DNA from 4 places in the Agrobacterium sp. O3.4 genome. Region 4 is predicted to be linked to each of the others. Evidence: predicted binding sites of a transcription regulator. Region 4 holds the regulator's gene; each other region holds the start of a gene.

Region 1 (7,213 bases), 660 kb from region 4:
CGACCTGGACAATGAAACCGGCGACCTCACCTACGACAGGACAGGCAGGATCGAAAGCATGCCAGAGAAACGCAGCGCGGATGTTGAAAACGCAAAGGACAAATCAGGCGCAGAGGGCGAAACAGATTGGAAGGAAGAAATTATCCGAACCACCAGCTTTGATGTTTCCCCGGCCTCCAGCAGACGCGACATATGGGGAGAGGAATTGCGGTTCAATAAGGCTATCCACATCCTAGGCGTACGGCCTCAAGATATTATTCGCAATTTCGTTCCAGAAGGCATGACCAAAGAGAGTGTGTATGAACTGACACCGGAGGCATATCAAGCTGAGCTAAGTAAAGCATACTACAACGCTTCGCAGCGCGAACAGAGGGAGAGTTGGGCATATCACGGCCGCGATTTCGACGCCTATGTGGCAGGCGTAGACAACCCGGCCTATGCAGCCATGGGCGTTCCCGGAAGCATACAAACGCTTCAGAATGCAATCGATTTTTACAACAGCACGCACAAAACTGAAATTCAGAAGGTAGATTCGGAAACTCTGACAGATAAACAGCGAGCAACTCGTAAAATGCTCGAAGACACCAGTAACTACTGGAAAAAACGCGCCAAAGACCAACTCGACCGGACGATTTCCAGCCTGTTCAATAGCTATGACAGAATAGGGAACCTGATTGAGACGGACGCGAACGGCAGAGTCAGCGTCGGAGCCTTTGAACTGTCTTACAAAGGTGTCCAGATTTATCGCCCGAACGGGGATTAATCAGCTGGCAGGTCTGCTTAATTCTGTCGGTGGCCTGAGAAAACAGGCTTCCGCTCAAGTTATGGCGAAACTCGCAACCGGTTTGCCCATCGCCTTCCTACTCGGCAGCAAGCAGCGGCTTGTCTTCCTCCAGCGCCTTGCGACGGGCTGCAAGTTCCAGTTCGCGGTGGAGGCGGATTTCCTCATCCGCCTGCGGCTTGGCGAAGCGGGCAATCAGCAGATAGGAGACCGGCGTGATGTATAGCGTCACCAGCGTCGCAAAACCGAGACCGCCGACGATGACCCAGCCGAGCGCGATGCGAGCTTCCGCACCTGCCCCCTGCGCCAGCACCAGCGGCACGCCGCCGAGAATGGTGGCGATCATCGTCATCATCACGGGGCGCAGACGGATGCTGGTGGCCTTTTCGATGGCTTCGCGCACGGTGGCGCCCTGATCGCGCAGGTGATTGGCGAATTCGACGATGAGGATGCCGTTCTTGGCCATGACGCCGACCAGCAGCACGAGACCGATCTGACTATAGACGTTGAGGCTGGACCCGGTGACCAGCAGGGCGATGACTGCGCAGGCAAGGCCGAGCGGCACCGTGGTCATGATGATGACCGAACTCAGAACGCTTTCGAACTGCGCGGCGAGCACGAGGAAGATGATGGCGATGGCGAAACCGAAGGTCAGCAACATGCCGCTCGAATTTTCTTCAAGCGTCGCCGCTTCGCCGAGCGGCAGCAGGCGAGCGCCCGGCGGCAGCACGGATTGCGAAAGCTCATTCACCTTTTGAAGGGCCTCACCAAGCGAAACGCCATCCTTGAGGTTGGCGGTAAAGCCAACGGAGGGAAGCTGCTGCTCGCGGTTCAGCTGCGGCGCGACCGCATTTTCCTTGAGCGTGGCAATAACCGACATCGGCACGATCTTGCCGTCGCCCGTTTTCAGGAAGACGTTTTCCAGATCGGTCGGATCGTTGATCGGCCGGGTCGAAGACAGGAGCCGTACGGGGATCGCATCGCCATCCACGAAGACATCAACGATCGAGCGTCCCTCCAGCAGCGACTGCATGGCACGCGACAGGCCGGTGATATCGATACCGAGATCCGACGCGCGTTCGCGGTCGATGGAGACGGAGATCTGCGCCTGATTGGGCTCGTTGTCGAAGCGCGGCGTGTCGAACAGGCCGCTTTCTTCCATGGAAAGCAGCAATTTCTGCGTCGCCGCCGTCAGCGCCGGATAATTGCTGCCGACCATCGCCATCTGCAACCCGTTGCCGGCGCCGCGAATTCTGAGGCTGTTCGGCTGCATCGCATTCCCACGCAGCGCCGGCACACTGTTGGCAGCGGAGGTAACGTCGGCAGCGATCTGGTTCTGCGTACGCTCACGATCGGCCCAGGGGGCGAGCGTCAGCACCATGAAGCCGGTATTGGACGAACCGTTCATGCCGGTGATGGAGTAGATATTGCGGATTTCGCCACTGTCGCGCAGCGGCTGCAGGTTTTCCTCGATCCGCTGCAACTGGTCACGGGTATATTCGAGGCTGACGCCCTGCGGCGCTGTCACCCGCATCATGATCGAGGCGCGGTCTTCACGCGGCGTCAGCTCATTCTGGATCATGCCGAAGGCGATCCACGACAGGCCGGAGAAGATCAGCGCGACAACGATGACGATCAGCGGATTGTTGAGGCAGGCGGAAAGCGTTGACTTATAGGTGGAGGCAAAGACATTGCCGAACCAGGCGAGCGGCCCCGTCGGCTCCTTCAACCCTTCCTTCAGCATGCGTGAGGCGAGCATCGGGCAAAGCGTCAAGGCGACGATCGAGGACAAGCCCACCGCGAAGGCCAGCACGAAGCCGAATTCGCGGAACAGGCCGCCAAGCTGGCCGGGCAGGAAGGAGAGCGGAATGAACACGGCGGCAAGCGTCGCCGTCGTTGCTATGACCGCGAAGAAGACTTCCTGCGTGCCGAGAACGGCAGCGGCCCGCGGCCCCATGCCTTCCGTGCGGCGGCGCACGATGTTTTCCAGCACCACGATGGCGTCATCGACAACCAGGCCGGTCGCGAGAACGATGGCAAGCAGCGTCAGAATATTAATGGAAAAGCCAACCATATAGATGGCGACAATGGTGCCGATCAGCGCCACCGGCATGGTGATCGCCGGAATGAGAGTGGCGCGCCAGTCGCGCAGGAACAGGTAAAGCACCACGACGACGATAAGCGCGGAAAGTCCGAGCGCCAGTTCAACCTCGTGCAGTGCGCCTTCGATGAAGACGGCGTCATCGCTGGTCACGACGATACGCGTGCCTTCCGGCAGGTTGGCCGACATGGTATCAACAGCGGCCTTCACGCCCGTGGAAATACTGAGCGTGTTCGACTGCGCCTGGCGGATGACACCGAGACCGACACCCTGCACGCCATTGGAGCGCAGCGAGGTGGATTCATCATCTGCCCCGAGCATGACGGTTGCCACGTCCCTGAGACGAATATTGTTCTTGATCAAAAGATTGGAGAAGTCTTCGGGCTTCGTCAGGCTCGCCGTAGCGCGCACGACGATGTCCTGCGTCGTGCTTTTCAGCGACCCCGCCGGCACGTCAAGCGCAGCGCTGGCAAGCGCGTTCGAGACATCGGTGACCGTCAGACCACGGCTGGCGAGTGCCGCCTGATTGAGATCGACGCGGAAAACCTTTTCCTGATCGCCGTAAAGCTCCACATCCGCCACGCCATCAACGGCGGCCAGACGGTCGATGATCTCGTCATCCACCAGCTTGGTCAGGTCTTCCATGCTGAGTGTGGTCGAGGTGACGGCAAGGCGCATGATCGGCTGGCTGTCGGAATCCGCCTTGATGATCTGCGGTTCGTCGGCATCGTCAGGCAGCTGATTGGTGACGCGGCCGATGGCGTCGCGCACATCATTGGCGGCGACGGCGAGATCGACATTATCGCCGAATTCCAGCGTCACGCGGCTGGTGCCGAATTGCGAATTGGACGAGATGGACTTGACGCCACTGACACGGGCGACAGCACCTTCAATGGTCTGCGTCACTTCCTGATCAATGGTTTCCGGCGCGGCACCTTCATAGGTGGTCCTGACGCTGATCGTCGGCCGGTCGACATCGGGCAATTCGCGCACTTCGACGCCAACCAGCGCGGCAAGGCCGGCGACGACCAGCAGCGTGTTGAGAACCGCCGCCAGAATGGGCCGGCGCACGAACAGGGCAGTAAAGGCGAGCTTGGAATCCTGCCCGGAGGGTGGCTGCGTCGTCATTGGCTGGCAACCTCTTCAGGCTTCGGCTGATTGTTGACGCGGACCGCGCCGTCTTCTCTCACACGCTGCAGACCCTCGATCACGACAGGCTCGCCCTCCGCCAACTCGGCCTTGACCAGAACGGCATCGGGGTTGCGCTGCACGATCTGCACGCGCACCTTGTTCGACTTGCTGTCGGCAACGCGCCAGACATAAGAGCCTTCCGCATCCCATTGCACGGCCAGCGGATCGACCGAAGCATAGGTCTCCCCGGCAAAACGCATGGTAACACCGAAGGACATGCCGGCCCTCAGCTCATCCTTCTCATTGCCGAACTTCGCCCGGATGCGGATCGTCCGGCTTGCCTCGTCAACACGGTTATCGACGGCCTCGATCTCACCCTTGAAGGCCTCGCCGGGGCGGGAAATCGACGTCGCCTCCACCGGCATGCCGACCTTGATCGCGGTTGCGAAGCGCTCCGGAGCCCAGAAATTGACGAGAATTTCAGAACGATCATCGATGCTGACGATGGTCGATTGCGTGGTAACGTTGTCGCCGATATTGGCAGCGACGATACCGGCCACGCCTTCGATGGGCGCGACGATGTCGCGGCGCTTGAGATTGAGTTCGGCAGTGCTCAGCGCAAGCTTGGCAGCCTCTTCGGCAATCTGCGCATCCAGCACGTCAAGCCGGGAAACCGATTTCAGGTTCTTGTAGGAGTTGGATTTTTCAACCGCGCTGCGCAGTGTGACCTGCGCCTTGTCGCGCTCGATCACCTGCTCCTCATCATCGAGCCGCGCGAGCACCTGCCCCTTCACGACGCGGGCACCGGAGGAGGTGCGGATTTCCGAAACGGTGCCGGAGGCCTGCGGCATGACGACAACCGACTGGATCGCCTCACCATTGCCAATGGCGTTCAGCCGGTCATTGACCGTACCTTTCTTGACGGGAGCCATGACCACCAGGGTCGCGTTGCTGTTGCCATGCGCGCCGCCGGCATTCTGGCCCGCTGGCGTGCCGGAGGCTCCGGCGCCGGATGCGGCAACCTCGATCGCACCGGCCGGCGTTTTGCCAAGCCCGATGGCAGCGAGAACATTGCGGGCATCGGGCGAATAAAAGCCCCAGAGACAGAGCCCCGCTCCCACCACGGCAACACTGACACCCACCTGTTTCCAGACCCGCATGTATTTCTCCGGTTGATCCGCGCAGTAAAATGGAGTTCCAAACCGAACCCTGTTGGAACGTGCAAAGTATTCCCGCTCGCCTTGACGAAGGCAACGCACAAAACCGTTCCTTACGTAATTGTAATTTGTGATGAATTTTCGTCGGGACGCATGGCGCAACCGTTTCTGTCGCAAATCTCCGCCGATCGGTTACTCTAAAAGCCGAAAACCATTTCCGGAGGAAGCCATGAGCACCGTGACGAAAGCCGAAAATCCCGAAGCCGACCCACGCGTCAAAGCGGTGTTCGATGATATCCGCACCACCCGCAAATCGGATTTCATCAATAATATGTGGCTCTACCTCGCCTTTGATCCTGATCTCTTGGAAAAGACCTGGGCCGAGGTCAAGGCCGTGATGGCGACGCCTTCGGCGCTTGATCCCCTGGTGAAGGAAATGCTCTATATCGCCGTTTCCGTCACCAATGGCTGCTCCTATTGCGCCCATTCCCACACGGCCGCCGCAAAAGCCAAGGGCATGACCATTGAACAACATGCCGATCTGTTGCGCATCATCGCGCTTGCAGCCAAGACCAACCAGCTTGCCGTGGCGCTGCAAGTGCCCGTTGACGCCGCGTTCGATGCCGACAGACGGGCTTGAGACGAAGAAAATGCCTTGGAATAGGCGTTTTGACTGACGATACCGGAATAAAAGCAGAACACGGTTCTGGCCTTTATATCCCGAATCACTACATTGGGCCGCATGAGCAACAGTTTTGACGATATGCCGTTCTTCGATGAAGAACCCGCCGCACCGCGCAGGGCAACGAACAATGCCCCTTCGGAAAACGGCGGCGGGCTTGGCATTGCCGCCCGTGCCATGGCGGCGCGCGACCAGACACGTGCCGCGCCCGATTATCTGTCCGGCCTCAACCCGGAACAGCGCGATGCCGTGGAAACGCTGGACGGACCCGTTCTCGTGCTCGCGGGCGCCGGCACCGGCAAGACGCGCGTTCTGACGACCCGCATCGCCCATATTCTGGCAACCGGCCGTGCCTATCCGAGCCAGATCCTTGCCGTGACCTTCACCAACAAGGCTGCCCGCGAGATGAAGGAACGTATCGGCGTGCTGGTTGGCGGCGCTGTCGAGGGCATGCCCTGGCTCGGCACCTTCCACTCCATCGGCGTCAAGCTGCTGCGCCGCCATGCGGAACTCGTCGGCCTGAAATCGGATTTCACCATTCTCGATACGGACGATGTCGTGCGGCTGATCAAGCAGCTCATCCAGGCCGAAGGTCTTGATGACAAGCGCTGGCCGGCAAAACAATTCGCCGGCATGATCGACGGCTGGAAGAACAAGGGCCTGACGCCGCCGGATATTCCGGAAGGCGACAGCCGCGCCTTCGCCAATGGCAAGGGCCGCGAGCTTTACACCGCCTATCAGAACCGGCTGAAGACGCTGAACGCCTGTGACTTCGGTGATCTTCTGATGCACCCGATCAGTATCTTCCGCCGCCACACCGATATTCTGAAGGAGTATCACCAGAAGTTCCGTTACATTCTGGTGGACGAATATCAGGACACCAACACGGCGCAATATATGTGGCTGAGGCTTCTCGCACAGCGCGCCAAGGGCGAGCCGCAGAACGTCTGTTGTGTTGGTGACGACGACCAGTCGATCTATGGCTGGCGTGGGGCCGAAGTGGATAACATCCTGCGTTTCGACAAGGATTTCCCCGGCGCCAAGGTCATCAAGCTGGAACGTAACTACCGCTCCACCGAACATATTCTCGGCACGGCCGGCCATCTGATTGCCCATAATGAAGGGCGTCTCGGCAAGACCCTGTTCACCGAACGCAGCAGCCCTGATGACGAAAAGGTCATGGTGCATGCCGCCTGGGATTCCGAGGAGGAAGCCCGCGCCGTCGGCGAGGAGATCGAGCAGCTCCAGCGCAAGAATCACAAGCTGAACGACATGGCCATCCTCGTTCGCGCCTCCTTCCAGATGCGCGAATTCGAAGACCGTTTTGTCACGCTTGGTCTCAATTACCGCGTCATCGGCGG
Region 2 (7,213 bases), 790 kb from region 4:
GCACCATGCTCACCATCCGTCAGGTCAAGCGCGTCGGTCTCGTGGAAATCTGAACGGCAGATTTGCAGTTGCTTTGCTAGGCGTTATGCGCGCCTTAGCGTGTCATAGACCGCACCGAGACTTGTCGCCTCTTTTTCCAGCGGGAATGTGGTGCGCACATGCGCAAGCCCGGCCAGCGCATGGTTTTTGGCCAGAGCCGGGTCGGCAAGATAGGGCTTTATCGCATCCACGAGTGCTGCGTAGTCACCCGCTTCGACCACCATGCCGGTCTTTCCCTTGACGATCATTTCCTCGTAAGCGCCGGCATTGCTGGCAACGACTGATGTTTCCGACGCCATCGCCTCGAGCGGTGTCAGGCCGAAACCCTCGTTTCGCGACGGGGCGACATAGAGCGTCAGCCGTCTGTACCAGGGTTTGATATCATCGACTTCGCCCTGAAACACGATCCGGTCGGAAAGGCCGGCTGCGGCAACATCGGCTTTGAGTGCGTCACCAAAGGCCTTGTGTTCCGCCGTCACGCGGCCGGAAACCACGGCCGTCCATTCAGGGTGTGCGGGCAGAAGCTCGATCATGGCGCGCACGAAGAGATCGGTGCCCTTCTGGTGGCGCACCCGCCCAAAACAGCCGATCAGATAGTGTCCCGGCAGGCCGGTTGAGGCGATCGTGTCCTCGGGGCCTTCCGCCGGATGAAACAGATCGGTGTCGACGCCATGCATCACGACGCTATGGGGGACTTCAAGAAACGAGCCGGAACGGCCGCTGGTTGCCACCACCGCATCCATCTTCGAAATCAGAAAGCGGGTATAGGCGGAATGTCGCCTTTGCGCGGCCGAGGTGAACAGCAGCTTTACCTTCATGCGCAGCACGTCGCGCATGAAAATGCCCGGCAGCATTTCAAGATTGCGACGGGCGTGCCAGATGCGGGGGCCGCCGAACGGCCCGTTTTGCCAGAGGCGCCACAGATCGCGGAAGCGCACATGCGGCAGATGCGGCGGCAGGCCGGGGCCGATGACGGCCACTTTTTGTCCCAGCCGGTTCTGCACTGGAATGAGCTGAACGATGGTGGAGGTGACGCCGGAGAGCCTGCGCTTGAAGTTCGGTGCAAGCACCTGCACATCTTTCAGACTGACGTGGGACAAGATGGGCTTCCGTCTCTGCGGCTGGTTTGGCGGTTTGATACGTCAAAAGGCAATGCGCCCGCGAGGGGCGCATTGCGGTGAGGCTCATCAGCCCCACTGTACCGCGAGGATTTCGTAACCCTTGGCGCCGCCCGGAGCATTGACTTCGATGCTGTCGCCAACTTCCTTGCCGATCAGGGCACGGGCGATGGGCGAGGAGATGGAGATGCGGCCAGCCTTCACATCGGCTTCCTGGTCGCCGACGATCTGGTAGGTCTTTTCCTCGTCGCTGTCCTCGTCCACCAGCTTGACGGTGGCGCCGAACTTGATCTTGGAACCGGACATCTTGGAAAGGTCGATGACCTCCGCGCGGGCGGTCAGGTCTTCCAGTTCGGTGATGCGGCCCTCGTTATGGCTCTGGGCTTCCTTGGCAGCGTGGTATTCGGCATTTTCCGAAAGGTCGCCATGGGCGCGCGCTTCCGCAATTGCCTCGATGATACGGGGACGTTCCTCCTGCTGGCGAAAGCGCAGCTCCTCCTGCAGCTTGACGAATCCACCCTGAGTCATCGGTACTTTTTCTACCATTTTTTTATCCTTCGCATTCCGGTCGCTTTACTTGCAGACACAAAAAGAAACAGGTTCCGGAGGGGAACTCCGGAACCATGCCAAAATCATAACTAAGCCGACTATATCAGAAGACGATAGCGAAATGCCAGCAAATTTGAGGCGGGCAATTTTATGCATTCATTCATGAAGTTAGGCGGCAAGATTGACATTTCTCAATAGAACATATAGTGAACATAATTATGAAGAAGTCAATCAGGCAACGTCTGGCCATTCTCTCCGATGCGGCGAAATATGACGCATCCTGCGCCTCCAGCGGTACGACGAAACGCAGCTCCGCTGCATCGGGCGGATTGGGTTCCACGGAGGGATCGGGGATCTGCCATGCCTATGCGCCGGATGGGCGCTGCATTTCGCTGCTGAAAATCCTGCTCACCAATTTCTGCATTTATGACTGCGCCTATTGCATCAACCGTTCCTCCAGCAATGTGGAGCGCGCGCGGTTTACCGCCGAAGAGGTAGTGTGGCTGACGCTGGAATTTTATCGGCGCAATTATATCGAGGGGCTGTTTCTTTCCTCCGGCATTATCCGCTCTTCCGACCATACGATGGAAGAGATGGTGCGCGTGGCGCGTGAGTTGCGCGTTACTCATGGATTTCGTGGTTATATCCATCTGAAATCGATCCCTGAAGCATCGCCGAAGCTCATAGAGGAGGCGGGGCTTTATGCGGACAGGCTGTCGATCAATATCGAGTTGCCGACCGATAGCGGTATCGGCCGTTTCGCGCCGGAAAAGCAGCCTGCAAATATTCGCCGCTCCATGGCTGATATTCGCCTGAAAATCGAGGAGGCCGGCGAGCCGACGGTGCGCACGCGTCGGACCAAGCGCTTTGCGCCCGCCGGACAGAGCACGCAGATGATCGTGGGTGCTGACGGCGCTGATGACAGCACCATCCTTTCCACCAGTGCCCGGCTTTATGGCAGTTATGGCCTGCGCCGCGTCTATTATTCCGCCTTCAGTCCCATTCCGGATTCCTCGAAAAACCTGCCACTTATCAAGCCGCCCTTGATGCGTGAGCACAGGCTTTATCAGGCCGACTGGCTTTACCGGTTTTACGGTTTCGACATTGGCGAGATAACCGCGATTGGTGGCGATGGCATGCTCGATCTCGATATTGATCCGAAGCTGGCATGGGCGCTCAAAAACCGCGACCGTTTTCCGGTGGATGTGAATGCGGCGGATCGGGAAATGCTGTTGCGCGTTCCCGGCTTCGGCACCAAGACGGTGGCGTCCATCCTGTCGTCACGGCGGTTCCGGCGGGTACGGCTGGAGGATGTTGCCCGTTTCGGGGTGTCCCTGAAAAAGGTGAAGGCCTTTATCGTCGCGGATGGCTGGACGCCGGGCAAACTGACTGAACGGCCTGATCTGCGGGCGATGTTTGAGCCGCAGCCCGAACAATTGTCGCTGTTGTGATGTATGGCCCGGTTCTCGAAGGGCGGGGCGATTTCGGCGAGTGGCGCGATGCGGCTCGGGCGGCGCTTGCCGCCAACATACCGCCAGAGGCGATCGACTGGCGGCTGCGGGATGACGAAGCTGGTCTGCTGGATTTTGCCGGGGAGCCGTTGCCGACGCTCAAGCCTGGGGAAACCCAGGTCTCCGCTCCGTCCGCTTTCGTGGCGCTGGCACAGGCGGTGATCTGTCACAGCGATAAGGGCCGTTTTGCGCTGCTATACCGGCTGCTGTGGCGGCTTAGGCAGGATCGCGCCCTGTTGCAATTCAAGTCCGATCCGGATGTTTCACAGGCACGACTGCTCGAAAAATCCGTCCGTCGTGACTGTCACAAGATGACGGCCTTCGTTCGTTTCAAGGAGTTACTCTTACCGCAGGGGCAGGGCGGGCGACGGCGCTTCGTTGCCTGGTTCGAGCCGGATCATTTTATTGTCGAGCGCGAGGCGCCGTTTTTTCAGCGGCGGTTCACCGACATGGACTGGTTGATCGCGACACCGCAAGGGTCTGCGCGATGGGATGGGAGCGTGCTGCAAACATCGCGAGAGGCCGCCGCCAAACCCGATTTGACAGACGAGACGGATGATCTCTGGCGGACTTATTACGCCAATATCTTCAATCCCGCCCGCTTGAAGATCAAGGCGATGACGGCGGAGATGCCGAAAAAATACTGGAAGAACCTGCCCGAGGCGGATCTCATTCCCGGCCTCATTCTGGGCGCGGAGGCGCGGGTGCTGGATATGGCGGCCAAGGCGGCAAGCCAGCCGCAGCCATTTCACCACCGCCTGCAGGCCGTTGCCGCCGCGGCACGGGAGGAGGTCCTGTCGGCGGAACCGGAAGGTTCGCTTGCCTCCTTGAGGCGGCAGGCAGGCCAATGCACCCGGTGTCCGCTGCATTGCAAGGCGACGCAAACTGTTTTTGGCGAGGGGCCGGAGGATGCGGATGTCATGATCGTCGGCGAGCAGCCGGGCGATCACGAAGATCTTGCCGGAAAACCTTTCCTCGGCCCTGCCGGTCAGCTCTTTGACCGGACGCTGGGCGAGATCGGCGTGGATCGCAGGCGGCTTTACGTCACCAATGCCGTGAAGCATTTCAAATATGAAACACGTGGCAAGCGGCGTATTCACCAGCGGCCGGATGCGGGTGAGGTGCAGCAATGTCGCTGGTGGCTGAGCCAGGAAATTGCATTGGTGCAGCCGAAGCTCATCGTCGCCATGGGCGCGACGGCGCTTTATGCGCTGACCGGTGGCAAGGAGAAAGTCACCGACGTTCGCAGCCGCCCTCTGCCCATGCAGGAAGGGCGAACGCTGTTTGCCACGGTGCATCCTTCCTACCTGCTGCGCCTGCCGGACGGGGAGGCGAAGCACGCGGAAATTCTGCTCTTTAAAAAGGATATGGAGTTTATAAGATCATTCGAATAGATTGTTTTATTAATTTATGAAAATATTGTATTTTATTTTGATTTTTATGAATATAATTTACGATTTTTTGGTTCGCTATTTTTATTGAAATTTTATACTTATAGATGATAATTGAATTCGTTTTATTTATTTATTGCGTGGACATATTATGTTGGGTGAACTCGACCTCACGACAGTCATACTGATGCAAAAGTGTTCTTATATTGTAGGATTGCTGAGTTTCATCTATCTGAAGTTGTCAAATCGTGGATTGCGTGGCCCGGTTGCTCTTGCCGCGGGCTTTGCTGCCATGACAATTGGTTCCACCCTCGCGGGTTACGGCGAATGGGGGATAATGTCACCGGCTTTTTGGCAGCTCGGCAGTGTCGTTTTCGGCATTATCGGTTATGCGCTGATCTGGCTCGGTCTGAAAGTTTTGAGCGATGGACGCCCTGTGGGTCGCCGAACGGTGGTTGTCCTCTGTCTTGTCGCCCTGCTGGCGATTGTCGTCGCGCTGCAGGTGGCTGAAAACAATGCCTATCGTGCGGCTCTGTTCAATGGCTGCGCGGCTCTCGCCTATCTTGCGGGCGCGGGTGGTCTTTTCACAAGATGGCGCAAGGAGCGGCTTCTCTCCCGTCTGGCACTCGGCGCAATCACCGGGATTTCCGGTCTGATTTCGCTATCCGTGGTGAAAAGTATATTCCTCCCGGACTATGCCATCATCAATCTGGTCAATGCGTTTTTCTTCATCATCATGCTGAACTTCGCCATCGCGCTGTTCGTGATGATGCTGGTGGCCGAGCGGTCCGAACGGAAATTGCTGGTTCTCGCCAACACCGATCCGCTGACCGGCGTCAAGAACCGCCGCTTCTTTTTCCAGGCCATGCCTGCGGCTCCCGATCCCGCCGATGCGGCCATGCTGCTGGATATCGATCACTTCAAATTGATCAACGATCGTTTTGGCCATGCCGTCGGTGATAGCGTCCTTCAGGAAGTGGCGAAACGCATCGGTGGCAGCATACGCGGTGCCGATGTGCTGGCGCGTTACGGTGGTGAGGAATTCATCATCTTCCTGCCGGGTGCAGGAGGTCAGAAAGCCTCAATGATCGGCGAGCGTATTCGCAATGCGGTTGCCGTCAATGACGTCGATTGTGGTGGATTGCGCGTCGGCGTGACGATCAGCATCGGCGTCGCGACCACCGGCGAAATGCGCTGCGACCTGCAGACGCTGGCGGAAATGGCGGATCGCGCCCTCTACCGGGCCAAGAGCGAAGGGCGCAACTGCGTGCGCGAGGCGCTGGCGGCCTAGCCCTGCTGCTCGCTCAATTCATTCACCGCGGCGCGATGGTGCAGGGCTTCCTTGAGCAATATCTCGATCTGGGCGTTGATGCTGCGCAACTCACCGCTGGCCGTGTTCCTGATCACGTTCAATATTGCGGGTTCGATCCGCAGCGGAAAAGCCACCCGTTCCGGTCCCGGCGGACGTCCTGCCATTGCTTTAACCCCGCAAGGTTTCGGTGCTGATCACCGGAGTTGCGTCGACAGGCGCGGAAATGCCGGCGATTATGCGGGCAAGCGCAGGCGAAATATATCCGCCTGTGGCCGAGGTCGGCATGTCGGTCTTGGATAAGGGCATCATGAACCTCACGTCGGAATGATGCGTTTTTGATACCGGAAACGGATTGCAGGGGGATTACGCAATGCGAAACGCCGCGGATCTTGCGACCCGCGGCGTTTCGTTTTCATTCAGCACGTGACGGCGGGAATTTCCCGACAGTCGCTTACTGGAAATAGCTCTGCAGCGGCTTCACTTCCAGATTGCCGGCCTTCAGGGCCTGGATGGCAAGGGCTGCAGCTTCGGCACCGGCCATGGTCGTGTAATAGGGCACCTTCTGCATCAGTGTTGCACGGCGCAGCGACTTGCTATCGGAAATCGCCTTGTTGCTATCAGTGGTGTTGATGACGAGCTGTACCTGGCGGTTGCGGATGGCGTCTTCGATATGCGGACGGCCTTCCTGCACCTTGTTGATCTTTTCGGCGTTGATGCCCCGTTCGGCAAGGAAACGCTGAGTGCCGCCGGTGGCCACGACCTTGAAGCCGCTTTCCACCAGAATGCGGATGGCGGGGAGAACACCTTCCTTATCGTCGTCACGCACCGAAACAAAGACCGTGCCGGAGCGCGGCAGGTCAACGCCGGCGCCGAGCTGGCTCTTGGCGAAGGCGAGCGCAAAATCCGTGTCGAGGCCGATGACTTCACCCGTCGAGCGCATTTCCGGTCCGAGCAGAATGTCGACGCCGGGGAAGCGCGCGAAGGGGAAGACGGCTTCCTTGACGGCGATGTGCTTCAGGTTACGCGGATCAGGCTTTTCGCCATAGGCGGCAATCGCTGTATTGAGCTTTTCACCGGCCATGACGCGGGCGGCGATCTTGGCAATCGGCGCGCCGATGGTCTTGGCGACGAAAGGCACGGTGCGCGAGGCGCGCGGGTTGACTTCGAGAACGTAGATCGTGCCGTCCTTGATGGCGTATTGCACGTTCATCAGGCCGCCGACATTCAGCGCTTTTGCAAGAGCCGTCGTCTGGCGCTCCAGCTCGTCAAGGGTTTCCTTGCTCAGTGAACGCG
Region 3 (7,213 bases), 660 kb from region 4:
ATACCGCCAAATATGCCATCGGCGATATTCCGCGCCCGGCCCATTGGTCCGGTTTTCGCATTCGCCCGGTCAGCATCGAATTCTGGCACGACCGCAAATTCCGACTGCATGACCGCGTCGAATTCCGCCGCGAGACGCCGGATGCGCCATGGTCGAAGGTTCGTATGTATCCTTGAAGGCGGTGGGGGCAGGCCGGTGCGGCCTGCCTATTTCAACAGCGAATCGAACAGCGGCAGGCCGATGACGGCGGAAATGGCGATCAGGCCGTAGCAGATGCGTCTGAATGCGGCCTCATCGGCAAATCCGTGCAGGCGCGCGCCGGCATAAAGACCCGCCCCGTAAAACGGCAGGGCCAGCAGGAAAAAAACGAAGACATCGGCGGTGAAAAGACCACCGAAAAAATAACTTGCCGTGGAAATCACGGTCGAAACCGCGAAATAAAGAATGACATTGGCGCGCACGAACGCACCTTTGAGCGCCCCGCCAAGCCAATAGGCAACCACGGGCGGCCCACCCAGTTGCGCCGCACCCGAAAACAGCCCGGCCAGAAACCCGGTAAACAGTGTCAGAGGCGTCTTCGGCCGCCCGCTATACCGCCAGCCGGACAGCAGAAACAACAGAAGCACGACGACCACGGTGGAAATGATCCAGCGCAGGGTCAACGGATCGCTATGGGAAAGCAGCAGGGTTCCAAGTGGCACGCCGACAAGTGCGCCTGCCGCCATGGTGAAAACCTCACGCCGGTCCGCCATGCGAAAGGCTGGGGGTATCATGCCAAGCGTCAACACGCCGTCCACCACTAGCAGAACCGCTGACGCGATGCGCGGTCCGACGATCGCGCTTGCCAGCGGAATGAAGATGAGTGCTGCGCCGAAGCCGGAAAAGCCGCGGGCGAGACCGGCGAGAAATGCCGCACCCGCAAACATGGCCAGCAGCGACGGGCTATGGGCGGTGATGAGGGACGAGAAAAAATCGAGATAAGGCATGGGTGACGGCACTGTTTCGAATGACTGTTCCTATCGCGACGGCGGGCATCTGTCGCGGAGATTTCCGTTCAGGGTCGCGAAACATCCTTTCGGATCGACGCGGCCGGAGAATCGTGGTTAGAGTTGTAGCGCACGAACAAAGGATGAACAAATGTTTGCTGACACGATGCGTCGGTTTGAAGAGGCCTCGCAAAAATATGCCGCTGAAAACGGAATATTCCGCGATCCGGACTGGTACATGCTGAAGCTTCAGGAAGAGGTTGGCGAGGTCACGCAGGCCTGGAACCGGCTGACGGGGCGGGGGCGCATCAAGGGCAGGAGCAAAGAGGAGATGAAGCGGGATCTGGCCGACGAAACCGCTGATCTCCTCGGCCATGTGCTGTTGCTGGCCCATTATAATGGTCTCGATATTGAAGGAGCGATCGAGCGCAAGTGGCGTTTCAGGCCGGGGGGCTGACGATCCGCTGAGAAGGCCCGATCGTTGCGGCATCGTGCCGTTGGTCTGGTGTCTTTATGACAGCGAGACGATAAAGAACAGGATCGCAAGAACGGTGGCTACCGGTGTCATGACCAGCCGTTCTGCGCGGCTCTTCGACATTGCGTTCAATCCAATGCTCACCGCAAGATAGCAGGCGATGATCCAGATGCCGGGTTCGATCCAGCTTGCCGGCCAGATCGCTGCGAAGCCTGCCTTTTGCAGCGGAAAAGACGCCATAAGGCCATAGATCGCAAGAGAAGCGACACTTGCAATTCTTTGCCTGACCGGCAGCACACGGCTTGCGCCGCCCCAGGCAAAACGGCCGAAAGGCGCACCGGCGGCGAGGGTGATCTGAAACGCGGAGAGAGAGAGCAATACAAGCGTCGCGAGCGACACGGCGACAAGCAGCATGACCACTCCGGTTATGGATGCGCCGACGGAGGCGCCTGACCAATATCGGCGTTCCGGCCGTTACGACCGCCACTATAAGTCCAAATGGCGAAAGGCGTGTGACGCGCATTCACATCACGGCCCACTTTTCAAAGCCGTAAAAGCCGTGCGTCTTGCAGCATGTCTGCCACCGCATGGAGATCACCCATGACGGCAACGCATTTTTCCCGCATTTCCTCGGTCGGCGGCGCCACGTCCGGCACCATGATCGTCATCATGCCGGCCGAAGCGGCCGAGCGGACGCCGGAATAGGAATCCTCGAGCGCCAGGCAGCGGCCCGGCTCGAGGCCGAGGCGCTTTGCTGCAGTGAGATAGGGCATGGGTGCGGGTTTCGGTTCGGTATAATCGCCGCGCGCCACGATGGTGTCGAAGCGCCTGAGAAGATCGTAAGGGCCGAGATGGCGTGTAACCGATGTGTGCTGCGAAGATGTTGCGATGGCGCGGCGGATGTCCAGCCGGTCGAGAAGATCGAGGATTTCGGCGACGCCGGGTTTCAGCGCCACACCCTCCGCCATCATCACACCGAGATGCCGCAGCCACGCGTCGCGAAAAGCATCCATGGGAAAATCCGCGCCGTAATCGGCAAAGATGGTGCCGGTGATGACATCCCAGGGACTGCCACAGACCTTCTGATAGGTCTCGACCTGCATTCCATGGCCGCCTTCCTCCGAAGCCGCCAGAAATGAATCGCGATAAAGCACCTCGCTTTCAATCAGCAATCCGTCCATGTCGAAAACAACCGCATGCGGGCGAAAGGGCAACATGGGCTTAACCGAACCGGAAGGGGCGTTCGCCCAGGCTCTCGAACGGGCGGATCAGATAACCGTCCGGATCGGCAACGATGAATTGCCGATTGCCGACCTCGACCGTGCCGCGCCTGTACCACTTCTCTTCCGGCGCCAGAACGAGGTCGATCGAAGACCGCTCCAGTCGCGTCAGAATGGGTTGCAGGGAAGGAACGGCGAGCTGCAGATTCATGCCGCGACCCAGCGGAAATTCTAGCCCGGCATTATCAGCCACGAAGGTCCGGGTCGCACCGATCTGGTCGATCATCACCTGTGCTTCATCGAGGGCAAGATAGGCGAAGCCCTCTTCGGGACGCTCATAAACCACATGAAAACCGATCAGGTCGCAATAAAAGGCGCGGCTTTTCAGCCAGTCGGTGACGGCAAGTTCCGGGACGAGGGCATTGCGTATGATGGTCATGGTCTCCTTGTGCCACGCAGGCCCGGCGGTGGGAGGAGGGCCTGCCGTGAGGGTGATCTTATCGTCTTCTCGGTGAGGTGCCAGAGGAAACCTCATCATGGCAGCCATGTGCAAGGTTATGGGCTGGGATTGCTGCGGCAGGCTTAACATTTCGCGTGACCGCAACTATCTCTGCCGTCATGCCGGACTGGATAAGGCATCCGGCCAGCCCAAATCCTTGGGCGGACAACACGCTTCTCGCCGCACAGACGCGCGTCGGCTGGATACCGGCTCAGGGCCGGTATGGCGGCATTTGGGACAGACCGCAGTGATCCAAGCTCCGAATTCCTTACGCCTTCGTGCCGCCAACGGTGATCTGGTCCATGCGCAGATGCGGTTGGCCAACGCCGACCGGCACCCACTGCCCGGCCTTGCCGCAATTGCCGATGCCCGTATCGAGTTTGGAATCATTGCCGATCATCGAGACGCGCTTCATCGCATCAGGTCCGTTGCCGATCAGCATGGCGCCCTTCACCGGCGCGCCGATCTTGCCGTTCTCGATGAGGTAAGCCTCGGTGCAGCCGAACACGAATTTGCCTGATGTAATATCCACCTGTCCGCCACCGAAGGAAACGGCATAGATGCCCTTTTTGACCGAGGCGATGATTTCTTCCGGCGTTTTGTCGCCTGATAACATGTAGGTATTGGTCATGCGCGGCATCGGCACATGCGAATAACCCTGCCGGCGGCCGTTGCCGGTGGCTTTTGCGCCCATCAGCCGGGCGTTCTGGCGGTCCTGCATATAGCCCACCAGCCGGCCATTCTCGATCAGCACATTATAAGCGGATGGCGTGCCTTCGTCGTCGATGGTGAGCGAACCGCGACGGCTGTCGATGGTGCCGTCATCCACGACGGTGACGCCGGGGGCGGCCACCATCTCGCCCATCAGGCCGGCAAAGGCCGAGGTCTTCTTGCGGTTGAAATCGCCTTCCAGACCGTGACCGACGGCCTCATGCAGCATCACGCCCGGCCAGCCGGAGCCCAGCACCACATCCATGGTGCCGGCCGGTGCATCGATGGCGGTGAGGTTGACGAGCGCCTGGCGCAGCGCTTCATCCGCGCCACGCTGCCAGCTTTCCGTTGTAATGAAGTCGCCGAAGCCAACGCGACCGCCAATGCCATAGGAGCCGCTTTCCTGCCGGTCGCCTTCGCCGGCAACGACGGAAATATTAATGCGGGTCATCGGGCGGATATCGCTGACGCGATGCCCATCGGCGCGCAGAATATCCACCACCTGCCAGCTTGCGGAAATCGTCGCCGTCACCTGCCGGACGTTTTCGTCCTTATCACGCAGATAGGCATCGATATCGGTGAGGAGCTTCACCTTTTCCTCAAAGCTCGGGCTGCCGATCGGGTTTTCGTCGCCATAGAGCTTCTTGTTGGTGCGCTGGGGTGCGGCGGCATAGGAGCCGGAATAACCGCGGGTGACGGCGCCCACCGCATCCGAAGCGCGCTTCAGCGCGCTTTCGGAAAGCTCGCCGGCATGGGCGTAACCCACCGTCTCGCCGGCAACGGCGCGCAGGCCAAAACCCTGATCGGTGTTGAAGGAGCCGCCCTTGAGCCGGCCATTGTCGAAGGTCAATGATTCGGCCTGGGCATGTTCGATGAACAGCTCGCCATCGTCAGCGCCGACGAGCGCCTCTCCGACGAGCTTGCGCAATTGCGTTTCATCGCAATCGAAGAGTTTTACAAGATCGTCGGTCATGGGAGGCTCCAGTCATTATCGTTCAATGACCGATTTAGGCACTGGAGCGGGCAGACGCAAGGCTGCCCGTTGACGACGAGACGTTACGGCAGTGCGTCGTAGCCTTCGGCAAAGCCGGTGAGCTCGATCGGAATGCCGACACGGTCCTGATCGACGGATTCACGCAGCGCAAAAACGGCGGCCTTGCCGGCGCGCAGAACCTTCAGCAGCTCGTCGTCAATATCCACTTCCACATAGCAGCCTTCGGAGAAGCAGCGGGTGAAATAGGCGCGGCCGATATTATTATTGTCGATATAGAGCTCCATGCCATCCTTCAGCAGAACGCCAAGCGGTGCGAGGATACGCAGGATGCGCGACTTGCGGTCGGCGGTCTTCAACACCACCACCGAAAGCCCCACTTCAGGGCGGTCGTCGGCAATGACGTTCTGCATCAGGGCGCATTGCTCTTCCGACGCGCCGGCCGGTTTGTCGCAGATGACAGACCATGCGCCATGCGTCGACTTCGGCGTGCCGGGCGGCTGCTGTTGCGCCAGCGCCGCAGCGGCGGGGGCGATGATGGCAAGACCGGCGGCGGCAAGAAAAGTGCGCGCGAGCGGGGAAAGACGCATGGATACCTCTGGGATTCGAATCAGTGCGGCTATTTTGACGCCATAATCCGGAAAAAAAAGCCTTGGAACCTCAATTCCAGCGGAGTTGGGCGGAAATAGGACCTTTCCGCTTTGTTCATGTGCGTAATTTCTCCGCCCGCCACCCCACCTCCGGCCTGGGCTGGCAGGCTGCAAAACCCTCTGAAAGAAGGGCCTGTGCCGCATTCTGACTGTTTGAAAGCGGTCGCGGCCTATCCATCGTGGCGTGGAGTGCGGGAAAGTCGACCGCCAATTGACCAATGGCAAAATTGGCTGACATCCGTGTCCCGACGCATATTGCGGCAGAGGACAAACTGTGGTTTGAAGTTAGTACCATTAGCATGGATTCTGCGTCTGTGATTGATCTAGATCAGACGCGTGAGGGAGAGGGTACCGTGAGGAATAGGATTTACGCAGCATTGGCGGGGATGACCTGTCTGCTCACGGCTGTCGGCGCCCACGCCGATCAGCCGGTGCATTGGCAAATGGGCATGCAGGAGGCCGCCACGCCGATCATGCACGAAATACGCTGGTTCGAACAATATACGCTTTGGTTCATTGTTCCGGTTACGCTTTTCGTTCTTGTGCTGCTCATCATCGTTGCCCTGAAGTTCCGCGCCGCGAAAAATCCGGTGGCTTCCAAGACCAGCCATAATACGGCGATCGAGGTTGTCTGGACGCTGGCGCCGGTGCTCATTCTCCTGTTCCTTGCTTTCCCTTCGTTCAATCTTCTGAACGCGCAGCTGACCCAGCCGGAAAACCCGGACCTGACGCTGAAGGCGACCGCCACGCAATGGCTGTGGAGCTATGAATATGCCGCGGCCGAGGGCGCAGAGCCGCTCTCCTTCGACAGCTATCTGCTGAAGGAGCAGGATCGCGCTGCTGCGGGCAAGGAGGACAAGGCCCGCTATCCGCGTCTTCTTGCGGTAGATAATGAAATGGTCGTTCCGGTCGGCAAGACCGTTCGCCTTCTGGTGACGGCGGCTCCGACCGACGTCATCCACGCCTTCGCCATGCCCGCTTTCGGTGTCAAGATCGATGCCGTTCCGGGTCGTCTCAACGAAACATGGTTCAAGCCGGAGAAGGAAGGCCTTTATTACGGCCAGTGTTCCGAGCTTTGCGGCAAGGACCACGCCTTCATGCCCATCGCCATTCGGGTGGTTTCCGAACAGCAGTACAATGCCTGGCACGCCGCCGCCGCTTCAGATCTGAACGGCGCGAACCGGGCGCTGATGGCCTCCGTCGACGGCGCTCCGCGCACAGTTGACGTTGCCGCCAACGAAACCAACTGACGACTGGAGTGACGACAATGGCTGGACCTTCCGCACACGACGATCATCACTCGCATGGTCAATCCGAACACGATGCGCATGCGCATGACGATCATTCGCATGATCATTCCCATAAGCCGGGCTTTTTCGCCCGCTGGTTCCTGTCCACCAACCACAAGGACATCGGCACGCTGTACCTGATCTTCGCCATCATGGCGGGCATCATCGGCGGCGGTTTGTCCGTTGTCATGCGCATGGAGCTGCAGGAGCCGGGCATCCAGATCTTCCACGGTCTGGCGTCCATGGTTTACGGCTTCGAGGGCGACGCTGCCATCGACGGCGGCAAGCACATGTTCAACGTGTTCACCACGGCGCACGCGCTCATCATGATCTTCTTCATGGTCATGCCGGCGATGATCGGCGGTTTTGCCAACTGGATGATCCCGATCATG
Region 4 (7,213 bases):
CCGGAACGATCAAACGGCCGAATCGTCTCTTTTTATGATGTCTGGTCCACATGCCGCAGAGAAGCCTTAAAACGCATAACCTTTGAGTCTCGAGACTAAGCCGGATTGTTTAACTATCCGTTGACCTTAAATTGCGATTGGCAATTGGGCATGAAAAAAGCCCGCCGGAGGGCGGGCTAAGAACGGCAGCGACGTCAAAAGAACCCTCGTCATGCCGGATTTGATCCGGCATCCAGCCACAGCGCGTCTGCGCTGTGGGGAGAGTCTTTCGCGATCAAGGACTTGATCGCGCTAGACCCCGGATCAGGTCCGGGTAACTGAATGCGGATGCTACCGCTCGCCTCTGAATGAGCCCGCCAAGGCGGCGGGCCGCATCACAAACCAATACTGCCGGAATTAACCGCGCAGGATCGAACGGCCGGCGTAGGCAGCCTGCGGACCCAGCATTTCTTCGATGCGGATCAGCTGGTTGTACTTTGCGAGCCGGTCGGAACGGGCAAGCGAGCCGGTCTTGATCTGACCGCAGTTCGTCGCAACAGCGAGATCGGCGATGGTGGAATCTTCCGTCTCGCCCGAACGGTGCGACATGACGGCGGTGTAACCAGCCTTGTGTGCGGTCTCAACTGCATCGAGCGTCTCGGAGAGCGAGCCGATCTGGTTGACCTTGACGAGGATGGAGTTTGCGACACCCATCTTGATACCATCGCGAAGGCGGGCGGAGTTGGTGACGAAGAGGTCGTCGCCGACCAGCTGGCACTTGTTGCCGATGAGATCGGTCAGAGCCTTCCAGCCGTCCCAGTCGTCTTCCGCCATGCCGTCTTCGACGGAGATGATCGGATACTTGGCAACGAGTTCAGCCAGATATTCGGCCTGCTCGATCGGCGAACGGGTCTTGCCTTCGCCTTCATAAACGTAGTTGCCGTTCTTGAAGAATTCGGTCGCAGCACAGTCAAGACCGATGAACATGTCGTCGCCCGGACGGTAGCCAGCCTTTTCGATCGACTTCATGATGAAATCGAGTGCTGCCGGCGCGCTTTCGAGACCCGGTGCAAAACCGCCCTCATCGCCGACATTGGTGTTGTGGCCCTGTGCGGACAGTTCTTTTTTGAGCGTATGGAACACTTCCGAGCCCATGCGCACGGCTTCACGGATGTTCTCCGCGCCAACCGGCAGGATCATGAATTCCTGGAAATCGATCGGGTTGTCGGCATGCGCGCCGCCATTGATGATGTTCATCATCGGAACCGGCAGCAGATGCGCGTTCGGGCCACCGACATAACGGTAAAGCGGCAGGCCGGAGGCTTCGGCTGCAGCCTTGGCGACAGCGAGCGACACACCGAGGATGGCGTTGGCGCCGATGCGCGACTTGTTCGGCGTACCGTCAAGCGCGATCATCATCTGGTCGATCTGGATCTGGTTTTCAGCGTCGAAACCGCCGATGGCGTCGAAGATTTCCGTATTGACGGCTTCAACCGCCTTTTCCACGCCCTTGCCGAGATAACGCTTGCCGCCATCGCGCAGCTCAACCGCTTCATGCGCGCCGGTCGAGGCGCCGGAGGGAACGGCCGCACGGCCCATGGAGCCGTCTTCGAGGTAAACATCGACTTCAACAGTCGGGTTGCCGCGGCTGTCGAGAATTTCGCGCGCGATGATATCGGTAATGGCAGTCATGGTCTCTCCCTTGGGAATGGAACAGATATTTTCCGTCGCCTGTCTTAGACGATGACGAAGAAATTACAATGACGGCGGGCGGCAGAAACGGAGCGCCCGCCATTTAAAATCGATTGGCACAAACGAAACGCACGGCCTCAGGCTTTGGTGATCGCGTCAAAGGCCAGAAGCTTTTCCAGCAGTTTCGGCATGTCCTTCAGGTGCACCATGTTGGGGCCGTCAGACGGTGCATTGTCCGGGTCCTCATGAGTCTCGATGAAGAGGCCGGCGACACCGACCGCCACGGCCGCGCGCGAAAGCGTCTCGACGAATTCGCGCTGGCCGCCGGTGGAACCGCCCTGCCCGCCCGGCTGCTGCACCGAATGGGTGGCGTCGAAGACAACAGGCGCGCCGAGCGAAGCCATGATCGGCAGCGAGCGCATGTCGGAGACCAGCGTGTTGTAACCGAAGGACGCGCCGCGCTCGCACAGGAGCACATTCGGGTTGCCGCTTTCGTTGAGCTTGGCCAGCACGTTTTTCATGTCCCAGGGCGCCAGAAACTGGCCCTTCTTGACGTTGATGACGCGGCCGGTCCTGGCGGCGGCGACGAGAAGATCGGTCTGGCGGCTGAGGAAGGCAGGAATCTGCAACACATCCACCACTTCGGATACGATAGTGCATTGTTCCTCGGTGTGAATGTCAGTCAGAACAGGAAAACCGTATTCCTTCTTCAGATCGGTAAAAACCTGCATCGCGCTGTCAAGGCCGATGCCGCGCTTGCCGGAAAGCGACGTGCGGTTCGCCTTGTCGAAGGAGGATTTATAAACGAGGCCGATGCCCAGGCTGTCGCAAAGTTCCTTCAGCACGCCGGCAATCATGAAGGCATGTTCGCGGCTTTCCATCTGGCAGGGGCCGGCAATCAGCGAAAAACGCTCGGTATTGGAAAAGGAGACCTTGCTGGCGCCATCGCCGGCGGTGACTTTGAGATTGTTCGTAACGCTCATCATTTTTCCTCGAAGGCGAAGGCAACGCCCTGACCGGGTGCTGCGGGCACCACCAGCCGGCCAGCCGCTTCTGTGCTGGACACGCCATTAGCAGCAAGTACCGCTTCTGTCACGGCAAGATCGCGAACGGAAAAGACGATGCCTGCGCCGCGCAATCCACCGCCGCCCTCTTCGGGAATATTAAAGGCATGTCCGCCGAAGACCGGCTTTTGCGTCAGTCTTATGCGGGCATTGCCGGTTGCGAAAAGCACATCACCATCCGGGGACATTTTGCCATCACAGCCGAAAACAGTTTCGATTAGCCGCACCGCATTCGCATCACCACCGGAAAACAGGACGATCTCGCTGAGACCGGAAACGCCGTTAGCATGGCGCTCCAGCACTGAGCGGTCGCCCGGCAGGGCCTGCAGCCGCTGGCAACTGAACAGAAAGAAATCCTCCGCGGAACCGCCTGCTGCAAAAGCCAGCCGGAAGGCCGCCTCGCTCTGCGAACCATCCGGCATTTTGACCGGCCGCGAAAATTCAAAGCCATTCCCGGCCGAGAGGCCCGCGGCTACGAATCGGTCGTGATCGCCACGAGCGTCCTGTGTCGCAGCGACCAGAGCGGAAAATCCCTCGCCTGCAACCTGTTTCCGGAAGGCCTGGTCCCGCCCGGTGAACACATCTCCGCGATCAATCGATGCATTATAGTTAGCCGGGTTAGCGATTGCGAGAGGCTCCAGATACGTTCCATCGGCGAAAAAAACGCAGGCATTCTGCGTGCCGAAGGGGTGAAGAGCCGCAGGCGCTACCGTAAATCCCAGGTTTCCAAGGCGATTTGCCGCAATGTCGATGTGCTCGACAGGCAATACGAGATGGTCGATGTGGTATGGTTTCGTCATTTCCCTGCTTCCTCCTGTCGCATGCGGCATGGCCATGCCGGAACAGTCCGGACGGCAGAAAAGCACAATTTCGTGCTTTCAGGCAAATTATCAAAACAACAGATAGCAGCTTCACGAAATTTTAGGGGATTGCGGAACACATATGGAACATATAGTGTTCGTTCTGTATTTGTTTCGCGACCTCCACTACGATTCTCAAGGGTGTTTTCCTCATGCTCACGCGCAAACAGCAGGAATTGCTTCTCTTCATTCATGAACGAATGAAAGAGTCCGGCGTGCCGCCCTCCTTCGATGAAATGAAGGACGCACTCGATCTTGCTTCCAAATCCGGCATCCACCGGCTGATAACCGCCCTCGAAGAGCGCGGCTTTATTCGCCGGCTACCTAACAGGGCACGGGCGCTGGAAGTCATCAAGCTACCGGAGGCCTATGCGCCTGGTGCGAGGCCGCAGCGCGGCTTTTCGCCAAGCGTCATCGAAGGCAGCCTCGGCAAACCGAAGGCACCGGAACCCGCACCTGCGCCCAAGGCGCCCGCCAACGATCTCGGTGGTGCTGCCACGGTGCCGGTCATGGGCCGCATCGCCGCCGGCGTGCCGATTTCCGCCATCCAGAACAACACCCATGATGTTGCCGTACCGGTGGACATGCTGGGTTCGGGTGAACATTACGCGCTCGAAGTTAAGGGCGATTCGATGATCGAGGCGGGGATTTTCGACGGCGATACCGTCATCATCCGCAACAGCAATACCGCCAATCCGGGCGATATCGTCGTGGCACTGGTGGATGACGAGGAAGCGACGCTGAAGCGGTTCCGCCGCAAGGGCGCTTCCATCGCGCTGGAAGCCGCCAACCCCGCTTATGAAACCCGTATCTTCGGGCCTGACCGGGTAAAAATTCAAGGCAAGCTGGTCGGGCTTATACGCCGTTACCATTGATCTGAATTGGCCGTCATTCTCTCGAGACAGGTGTCGTCATGCGGCGGCGCCTGTCGAAGATAACGGCAATTTCTTAGTTCGACTGACCATGTGAGTCTCGGGCACTCCTATTCTTCCCGCAGACGGATACATCTCGTCTGGTAAAGATCAGTTCCAGTTTCATATGGATATCTTTGTCGCGCACTCCTCACCGGCCTGTTATCACCAATGCGTCGTACGCCGTGGACTTCTGATCGCGTGAGGTCGTTGACGCTTGCGGGATGCGGCCGGCCTGACGCTGCCACCGAATGGTGACACTCGATGCAAAGCCCCTGCCATTCATCAACGCGATTTATGAGTGCCATGGATTATTTTCGATATTCCATCATGCCCCGACAGGTATAGAAATGCGCGTCATATCCGGGAGATAAGCCATGTACGATCTTTACATCGCCAACAAGAACTACTCTTCATGGTCACTGCGGCCGTGGGTGTTGATGCGCACTCTGGGTATCGCCTTTGATGAAAAACTTGTTCCGTTTGGCGAAGGTGTCGCCTTTTCCAGCTTCTCGCCGACCGGCAAAGTGCCTTGCCTTGTCGATGATGGCGTGACGATATGGGAAACGCTGTCGATCGCCGAATATCTCGCAGAACGGCACCAGGGCGTCTGGGCAGGCGACAAGCAGGCGCGGGCATGGTCGCGTTCGGCGGCGAGTGAAATGCATGCCGGCTTTTCCTCGCTGCGCAATCTTTATCCGATGTCGGTCGGTATTCGGGTCAAGCCGAAGGGTGGCGATGCCGGGCTTGCGGCAGACATAAAGCGCATCGATGCGCTATGGAGCGAAGGTCTGACAAAATTCGGCGGTCCTTATCTTGCCGGTCAGAAATTCACGGCGGTCGATGCTTTCTTCTGCCCTGTCGCGTTCCGTTTCCAGACCTATGGCGCTGATCTTTCACCTGCGGCAAAAGCCTATTGCGACCGGCTGCTGGCCCTGCCCGCCATGCGTGAATGGTATGAAGCCGGTTTGAATGAGATCTGGCGCGATGCGGCGCATGAGGAGGAAATCGGCGGCATTGGTGAAATGACTGCCGATCTGCGTGTGAAGGTCTGAATATCCATGCTGGCGACGTTCATTGCGGTGTCGCCAGCAACTGCCTGACTGGTTCCGGCACCTCGTATTCGAAACGGTCGGTTTTCCAGTTGTAATAGCGGTGCTCGCTCCATGGCCTGTCCGCCCCGGCAATCGCCGCGCGCAGCCGTCCGACGACCGCAGGCTGATCGCTGTCGGCAAAGTTTATTTCCACCGAACCAATGCGCCGCAATATATCCCGGTTGAGCAGAAGCGCACCTGAGCGGCATTGTGAAAACGAGGTCCTGCGGGAAACGACGACAATATCGGCGATGTCGCAGGCTTTTCCGGCAAACCGGCCGTCTTCCAGAACGACGATCCACTCCCCGCTCCCGGCGCGCGCCACGCACCATATGCCTTTGCTGCAGGTGAAGACGCCGGGTTCCGCATCTTTCAGCGCTGCCGTCATCTGCCGTGTCACCGCCCTCGTCTCCTCCGGCGTAAGTTTTGATTTTGTGGTCAATCCTACACTGGTTATTGCGGCCTCCGCTTTGAGATTGACCGGTGGAACGGGCTGTTCCGGCAACAGGAGTGCTCTTTGCCACTGGCCGTATACGAAGTCCTGCGGTCGCGTTTTTGTCGTATAGGCTTTGCCGTCGTCCAGCAGCGCCACCAGTTCCCCCTCCTCGTGAATGAGCAGATCCGGGCCATCGCGATAGGCCGTGGCCGCCGACAGGCCGAAGGCGGAAACAAGAAGCGGAATACCAAGCAATGCAAGCCGGCTGCGCAGCAAGGTGAGCAGCAGGAAACCGGCGGAGCCGAGACCAATGAACCACTCATGCGGCCGCCCCGTTGCTGCACTGCCGCCCCAGGACGCCACTTCATTGGCGACTTCGATGACAAGCGCCATGCCATAACCCATGATCTTCAGGAACGGCCCGTCGAGCCCGAACGGCATCAGCAGCATGGCGAGCAGGCCAAAGGGCATGACGATCAGCGACATCAGCGGCATGGCAGCCAGATTGGCGAAAAGTCCATAGGTGGTGACACGATGGAAATGCTCGGCCGAATAGATCGCCGTCGAAACTCCGCCAATCAGCGACGTGGTAATGACCCCGCCAATGATGGTTCCTGCCATTTGCGCCGCCGTCATCCATACCGGTCTGCGTCCGATCAACAGTCGCTCGTGATCGCCGCGCCGGCGGCCCCACCAGGCATAGGTGGATACGAGCGCGATGGTCGCGGCAAACGACATCTGGAAACTCGGCCCCATGATTTCCGAAGGCGAAAAGACAAGGATGATGAGAGCCGAAATAGCGACATTCCGGAGACTGAGCGACGGCTGATCGAAAAGAACCGCGATCAGCATCACCGACATCATCAGCCAGGCGCGCTCGGCGGAGACGGCGAAACCGGAAATCAGGTAATAGGCGAGCGTCATCAAGAGTGCCGCGAAAGCCGAAATCTTCTTGACGGGCCAGCGCTGCGCAAAAGCGGGAAACAAGCTGAAGGTCAGCCTCAGCCCCACAAAAAAAATGCCTGCGGCAAGTGCCATGTTCAGCCCGGATATGGCAACGATATGGGCAAGGCCGGAAAGCCTCAATGCCTCCATCGTATCGGCCGAGATCGCCTGTCTCTCATCAGTGACGATGGACGCGGCGAAGGCTCCGGCGTCACCGCCAATGACATAGCGG

What was found. Region 4 encodes LexA, which represses DNA repair genes until DNA is damaged. Its sites were predicted from a motif close to TGTTCNNNNTGTGTTCNG; they were not measured.
Region 1: the regulator LexA is predicted to act here: its motif matches at 5,854-5,871, upstream of M0412_RS02550 (ATP-dependent helicase).
Region 2: the regulator LexA is predicted to act here: its motif matches at 1,902-1,919, upstream of M0412_RS01975 (putative DNA modification/repair radical SAM protein).
Region 3: the regulator LexA is predicted to act here: its motif matches at 1,119-1,136, upstream of M0412_RS09055 (MazG nucleotide pyrophosphohydrolase domain-containing protein).

What each region holds. Positions count from the first base shown of each region.
Region 1 is NZ_JALPZP010000001.1:543,376-550,588, reverse strand. It holds gene M0412_RS02570 (hypothetical protein) at 1-763, shown strand, start outside; gene M0412_RS02565 (efflux RND transporter permease subunit) at 861-4,010, opposite strand; gene M0412_RS02560 (efflux RND transporter periplasmic adaptor subunit) at 4,007-5,173, opposite strand; gene M0412_RS02555 (carboxymuconolactone decarboxylase family protein) at 5,400-5,810, shown strand; gene M0412_RS02550 (ATP-dependent helicase) at 5,913-7,213, shown strand, end outside.
Region 2 is NZ_JALPZP010000001.1:411,708-418,920, forward strand. It holds gene M0412_RS01960 (Lrp/AsnC family transcriptional regulator) at 1-53, shown strand, start outside; gene M0412_RS01965 (glycosyltransferase family 4 protein) at 84-1,139, opposite strand; gene greA (transcription elongation factor GreA) at 1,227-1,703, opposite strand; gene M0412_RS01975 (putative DNA modification/repair radical SAM protein) at 1,925-3,157, shown strand; gene M0412_RS01980 (UdgX family uracil-DNA binding protein) at 3,157-4,611, shown strand; gene M0412_RS01985 (GGDEF domain-containing protein) at 4,760-5,899, shown strand; gene M0412_RS01990 (hypothetical protein) at 5,896-6,084, opposite strand; gene carB (carbamoyl-phosphate synthase large subunit) at 6,372-7,213, opposite strand, start outside.
Region 3 is NZ_JALPZP010000001.1:1,859,170-1,866,382, reverse strand. It holds gene pdxH (pyridoxamine 5'-phosphate oxidase) at 1-176, shown strand, start outside; gene M0412_RS09060 (sulfite exporter TauE/SafE family protein) at 207-986, opposite strand; gene M0412_RS09055 (MazG nucleotide pyrophosphohydrolase domain-containing protein) at 1,138-1,443, shown strand; gene M0412_RS09050 (hypothetical protein) at 1,498-1,875, opposite strand; gene M0412_RS09045 (HAD family phosphatase) at 2,004-2,678, opposite strand; gene M0412_RS09040 (VOC family protein) at 2,683-3,120, opposite strand; gene tldD (metalloprotease TldD) at 3,449-4,864, opposite strand; gene M0412_RS09030 (invasion associated locus B family protein) at 4,948-5,472, opposite strand; gene coxB (cytochrome c oxidase subunit II) at 5,919-6,782, shown strand; gene ctaD (cytochrome c oxidase subunit I) at 6,800-7,213, shown strand, end outside.
Region 4 is NZ_JALPZP010000001.1:1,202,233-1,209,445, forward strand. It holds gene M0412_RS05805 (septum formation initiator family protein) at 1-52, opposite strand, end outside; gene eno (phosphopyruvate hydratase) at 397-1,671, opposite strand; gene kdsA (3-deoxy-8-phosphooctulonate synthase) at 1,809-2,654, opposite strand; gene M0412_RS05820 (VOC family protein) at 2,654-3,535, opposite strand; gene lexA (transcriptional repressor LexA) at 3,748-4,470, shown strand; gene M0412_RS05830 (glutathione S-transferase family protein) at 4,884-5,561, shown strand; gene M0412_RS05835 (ComEC/Rec2 family competence protein) at 5,581-7,213, opposite strand, start outside.